2 regions of the Neobacillus sp. NPDC058068 genome follow, and region 2 is predicted to be linked to the other one. Evidence: riboswitches for the same ligand, from Rfam matches in the RefSeq annotation. Region 2 holds a riboswitch; the other holds the start of a gene.

Region 1 (3,186 bases), on a different contig from region 2:
CTGTATGTCCCTCCAGCCGAAAGTTGGAGCGGGGATTCACGACCATTTATTTTCTTGAAACCATGGAATGGCTCGAAGAGACGGGGATGGATTATGAATATTTAATCAATATTGATTCTGATGCCTTGTTTATCAGAAAAGGATATGAAGAATTCATTGAGAAACAAATGAGAGATACCGACTATATGGCGGTAAAACTGCGGATTCCTGAAGAAGATTGGTATATTGGAAATGAATTAAAGAAGGATTTAAATAGATGGAAGAATCTATTTAATGTAAATCCATTCTACGGAATTTTCAATGTTGGTCAAGTTTTCAACAAATCGCTTGTTAAAGCCTTACTTCAACCCGAAAGAAAGGATAAGCTAAAAAGTGCACTGCTAAAAACGGTATCTTTCGGAACAGATGAAATCTTTTTTGTTAACATGGCAAAGGAATTGGGATTCCGTATCAAAAGTTATCCAAACAAAACAGACGAAATGGTGATTCGCTACCGTCCATACCTTACATTAGATGAAATAGTTTATAGCCTTAATGATATTAGTGAAAGTTGGTTGTTCCATCCAATTGACCGTGATATCAAAGATTTGGCTAGAAATTTGATTAAGCATCATGGATCAGAATATGAAACTAAAAGATATCGAAGTAAAAGCTTTCCATGGTATGAAAGTAATCCGGAAGCGTTTATGCCTTCAATACCTATTACTAGTAGTTTTGGAAATAAGGAGCTAATCGTGAGATCTGGTAATTTCCTGTGCCACTACTGGGAAGATTCACGAACAAGAAAATGGTACAAGAGTGAAACCTTTGCTAAAGGTGTAATTGGTACCCCCGTATGGATTGAAACTGATTCAGGAAGGTTTGAGGTTGTATGTAGATTAGCCTCAGGGGGGATTGGGTTATGGTGGAGGGACAATAATCAAAAAGGATATCCATGGTATGGACCCTCACTAATTATTAGTCAGGATGTCGAACCGATTATGATTACCAAACTTGAGGATGGATCAATCTTATTAATTTGTAAATATGGTGATAGATTTGGTTATTGGACAAGTCATTAAAAAAGAAAGTCTTAATTTCAAAAAATTTTTAGATGTGGATTCCGAATTTATTGACACTTCAAATTGTTTCGACTAAAATGAATTCTAATAATAAAATGGTGACGCATAAATATATACTCTTATCCAGAGCGGCGGAGGGACTAGGCCCGATGAAGCCCGGCAACCTTCAAGGTATTCCTTGAAAAGGTGCTAATTCCTGCAGGTTATTTTTAACCTGACAGATAAGAGGAGGAAATGAACCCTCTTCTTATGGAAGAGGGTTTTTTGCTTATCATTAAATCTAAAGGGGTGGATTAACCATGAGTGCAATAAAAGTAGCAATTCTTGGTTTTGGAACTGTTGGTGAAGGGGTTTATCGGACCATACAATCCCATTCGGAAGAGTTAACAGCTGTTTTAGGAAAAAAGGTGGAGGTAGCTGCTGTCCTCATTAAAAACAAGCAAAAGGAAAGGGAAATAAATGAAGATGTACTTGTTACGACGGATTATGAAGAAATCCTAGAGCTGCCCCAGCTTGATATTGTGGTCGAAGCCATTGTCGACAAAGAACCAACGTTTACATTTTTGAAAAAAGCAATCGAGCGCGGCTGTCACATTATTACAGCCAATAAAGAAATGTTTGCCCACCACGGGAAAGAGCTGTTCGCGCTCGCAGAAGAGCATCATGTTTCTATTGGTTTTGAAGCAACGGTGGCTGGGGGAATTCCGGTTATTCAAACGCTAAGGCAGTTATTAAAAATAAATCGTGTCCAGCAAGTCCAAGGAATTCTTAACGGGACATCAAATTTCATTTTGACGGAAATGCGCGTGAAAAAGCAGTCATTTGCTGAAAGCTTACTCTCGGCACAAGTGAATGGCTATGCGGAAGCGGATCCAACTAATGACGTTGAAGGCTATGATGCTTTTTATAAAACGATGATCCTGAGCCGTATCGCTTTTGGGGAAGAACCGATTTGGCTGGATGTCGAGCGGGAGGGGATTACTTCAATAACTAGTAAATTAATTGAAGCCGCTGAAAAATTAGGCCTTCGATTCAAACATATTGCAAGTCTTACTAGGGCAGGGGGTCAAATAAAGTCATCGGTTAAACCTGTTCTGGTTGGAAATGAACACCCATTCTATCATGTGGAGGGAGTAGAGAATGCTGTAAATGTTTTCTCGGATATAGTCGGAAGAATCACCCTCCAGGGGCCAGGTGCCGGTATGTATCCCACTGCAAGTGCGGTAATTGAAGATTTGGTGTATGTCTGTCAAAGTAAGCCTGCCAAAAGTAGTGTGACTCCTCCTCCCACAGCCATTTCGGAACCGGAAAATCCGCAGGGAAAAGAAACTTGGCTTGTATATGGACTTGCCAAGAAACAACTAAACACGTCGATTTTGTGGATTGAACAGGTTTCTGATGGGACGTATATCATCCAGGCGACTAAGAAAGATGTTGAACAGCTGGTCCGTAAACAAAATGTACTAGGCTATTATCCTATATTGGGAGAATATAACGTGGAAAAGAAAGATGAAGTATTAACAGCACTTTAATTCAAATGGGTTGTTGAACGTGAAGGACGAATCTAATCAATATTTAAAGAGGTGCGCAGGGCAAGAAAAGCCATATGCCGCCTCTTTTTTACAAAGATAAGAAAGTATAAATTTTTGACTTTGAGAATTGTCCAGCTCCAGCGCCCTAGCGGCTAATGTCCTTCGCTCTCCGCCCTACGATAAGTCAACATCGAATCGCCTCCGGCTTTTCGTGTTTCCTTTATCTCAGTTGGAGCGCTCCAGGCCATACGCCGCTGACCAGGGCGCTTACGCTTTTCTTATACTTGGTAAGTTCACATTCTATTCAAATTTCTAACATTAATATGTTAATAAACTGTGAAAGTCGTTGTCAATTTACTTCAAGGGGAGTATATTAAGAGTGTAGAGAAGATAGTGAAACAATTCACAAACTTCACTGCAAGATACAGCTAGCTGAACAGCCCCTTCATCGAAAAGGGGAATAGAAATTTTATTTTACATTAACTTGTGAAACATTTCACAAAAATAATAGGAGATGATTGTGATGAGGTGGTACAAAACCCCTGTCGCAGCAGTTGTTTGGACAGTATTGAGAGTATGGCTTGGATTACAAT
Region 2 (3,186 bases):
CGAGCCTTCATCCAGCCTTTAAGCCTTCTATTTTCCAACAAATACGAAGCACCAATGGCGATGAAAAACGCTGTAAAAGGTGTAAGCAGCCAAAACAACATAATCCAGACAAGCTTACCGACAAACACAGATTGGTAAACAATCCCGGCACCAACGACAGATCCAACTGCCACTTCACTGGTAGAAAGTGGAATACCAAAAATATTGGCCAAAAACAATGATAATGCCGCTGATGCTAATACGATTAAGGCTACAGGCACGGTAAATGTACTAGATGGGACAATCCCGCTGCCAATCGTTTTGACTACTTCACCGCCGCCAAGCCAAGCACCAAGGAACACGGCGATACTGCACAGCAGTAAGGCCAGCCGTTTTTTCACGACACCGGCTCCATAGGCGATTCCCATCGAAGCCGCCGCACCACTGGCACCAATATTTATTGCAAAAAATAACCCAATTGTTATCGCAATAATTGTAAGCAAAGCTTTAGCCCTCCCTATTTGCTGTGTAAGCCACACTCCGTTTTGCCGCTTCCAACCCAGCGTCCCGCACGTGAGTCCCCATCAGCTGCAGCCCGTTGGGTACAAGGAAAACAGCCAATGCTTGGATATTGATGGTCATGCAGGGTGTTGTACGGGAGCTCGTGTCCCCTGATGTAGCTCCAAACCTCATCCCATGTCCAGTGAATCAAAGGACAGATTTTGATGTTCCTGAATTTTTCATCTTTATTAAGAAATTCAGTGCTCGCTCTTGACGGTGACTGTTCCCTGCGAAGCCCCGAGATCCACGCTTGTTTTCCCGTTAATGCTTCCCTTAACGGAATAACCTTGCGAATCATGCAGCACTGGTTAGGGTCACCCTTCCATAACGCCGAACCATATTGTTCCGCTTGTTCATCGAGACTTAACTTCGGTTGTTTTCGCTCTATCCTTAACGACGGGAATCGAGCTTCAATCTTGTCTATGACCTCATATGTTTCTGGGAAATGCAGTCCCGTATCTAAAAAAACAATCCGGGCATCCGCTTTAATTTGCTGGATGAGGTCAATCAAAACAATCGCTTCAGCCCCGAAACTGGACGCATACACAATTTCCTCGGATTGGTAAGCCCGGTAAGCCCACTCCAGCACAGAAAGGGCCCCCTTGGTTTTATCCTCAATTGGGAAAGTATCAGATATTTGCTGCCAGTTTTGATACGTTATTACTTCAGTCATGACTTAATGCCTCCTTTATCACTAAAACTAAATTGAGTTTCATCTATCGAAAAACGAATCAGTTATTCCTGTCTGAAAAATATTCGCTCCGTCCGAAATTCCACAAAAAAAGGCAGTCTTCCACTTTGATAAAGTGAAGACCGCCTCTAGTTTGTCTAGTCAGCGATGCTTATTCGGTTTAAGACGAACCTTTTCATTTTTCTCTATTTGGACAATTTTTCCATCCTGAACAACTAAGGTGATCGAGCCATATTTTAAGGTCTCCATCATTTTCTCAATATGTGCGATCAGTTCTTCCTTTTCATCTGCCTTCAGTTTGATCCGTCTCCTTTCAAAAAAAAACGTCTTCCCCATCAAGGAAAGGCGTTAGAACTACCACAGTTAACACCTTATCTCCCAAAATGAAGGTCATTTTGCTGGAATTGGCACCTTGCTTTGCAGGTTGCCGGGCTTCATTGGACCAGTTCCTCAGCCACTCTAGATAAGAATTGAATGATTAATGAAATTAATCCTACCATGCCAATGGGTTTAATGTAAATAGGAAAACTAAATATTTTAAAAATTCTTTTTAATGGACTCAGTCTCCCGGTCAATTAACCTGTTAATTTGTTGGGGGACTGGCTCTGTTTATCAAATTCATAAAAACGGGCTACTTGGTTTATGGAATTCAAAAAACCCCGTATCTTATAAAAGTAGAATCGGGGAATATAATATATGGAAATAGGTATATTTGTGGATTATTTTTGGAGAGACTTAGTTGTTTTTTAACTTGTAAATTTCCCTGGAGTGTTCAGAAATTTTTCGATCATAAAATTCAAGGTCAAATTTTGTCGCCATAGAACTTTTGATTTCTTTGACATCTTCTACGACAGTGTCCACCTTCGTTTCAAGGGCATCTATTCTTTGGTTTGTTTCAGAAATCTTAACATTCGTGGCAGCTACGGTATTAATTACTTGATTTACTTTTTGGTCCAGACTATCAAGCTTGTCCAATATCAACTTGAGTGTTTTTTCCATCTATTTTCACCTCCTTCGTTTATTGCTTATAGTATAGCAGATTTATGTAGATATTTGTCGATGGATTTCAAATTATTTGGATAAAAATGGGAGTGCGTGATACATTCTTCAAGAAGGACGGGACTAACAAATTAGAAATCTATTTTCCTTAACTATAAAACTGGTACCTCTCCCCCACTCCACTGCAGAGAAGAGGCACCGTTTATCTGCTGCCCCTTTTCAATTGATAAAGCCGCCTCTTTATTTCCTTTTCCATCTTTAGAAAAAAACTTTCTAAACTCTTTTTCGCCCCTGCCGCTAAAATGCGCTCTCCTGCCAAAGAAAGTGCACCCATTACCTGAGCATCAGCACTAAAGGTTAATTTGGTCGTACCCTGGGATTCTTCCATCAAGATATCAATTGTAGTATCAATCTCGCCAAGATTCCCTTTCCCTTTCACGATCAAGCGATAGTAAGAAGGTGATTTTTCTATATTCCGCCAGATTTCAAATATAAAAACATCTTCAATCGGGCCGATGTTAATCTCGAGCTCGGCTTGGTAAAATCCTTTTGCCTTTTCTATGAATGATTTACAACCCGGCAGCGAGTTCCGAAGGATGTTTTCATCCTTTAATTCCCTCCATACAATGCCCTTTGGTAATCCGAAGGTATATCCGTATTCGATTTTCAAGTGTTTCCCCCCAATTAACAACTCTGAATTACCCCATTCTCCATTCGTTTATTTTTATTCAAATCGGGGGAAAGTTGTTAAAAAATGGAGTTCTGCACGCCCGCTTAATAACGTCTGGCGCTATTATCATTTGTATAGTTATCCATTCATGAAAAACCATCCTTAACCCAATTAATTTCCAATATTTTTCCATATCGCAGCTGATTTCTCCTCATGAACATTCCTCCTGTTAACAAATTTTTGATGATTGATTGGGTATTTTGCTATACTTTTCCTAATGATAGTT

The links. Region 2 has a riboswitch for S-adenosylmethionine ahead of ACFVSW_RS13045 (YezD family protein). Riboswitches for the same ligand answer to the same signal wherever they lie in the genome.
Region 1: another riboswitch for S-adenosylmethionine. It lies ahead of ACFVSW_RS15730 (homoserine dehydrogenase); the one in region 2 lies ahead of ACFVSW_RS13045 (YezD family protein).

Annotation. Positions count from the first base shown of each region.
Region 1 covers NZ_JBHVSI010000012.1:182,342-185,527, forward strand. Annotated here, with positions in the region: gene ACFVSW_RS15725 (galactosyltransferase-related protein) at 1-1,061, shown strand, start outside; SAM riboswitch class I at 1,178-1,289, shown strand; gene ACFVSW_RS15730 (homoserine dehydrogenase) at 1,361-2,593, shown strand; gene ACFVSW_RS15735 (DoxX family protein) at 3,117-3,186, shown strand, end outside.
Region 2 covers NZ_JBHVSI010000010.1:45,015-48,200, forward strand. Annotated here, with positions in the region: gene ACFVSW_RS13035 (sulfate permease) at 1-482, opposite strand, end outside; gene ACFVSW_RS13040 (phosphoadenylyl-sulfate reductase) at 497-1,213, opposite strand; gene ACFVSW_RS13045 (YezD family protein) at 1,373-1,528, opposite strand; SAM riboswitch class I at 1,600-1,701, opposite strand; gene ACFVSW_RS13050 (hypothetical protein) at 1,967-2,230, opposite strand; gene ACFVSW_RS13055 (SRPBCC family protein) at 2,433-2,900, opposite strand.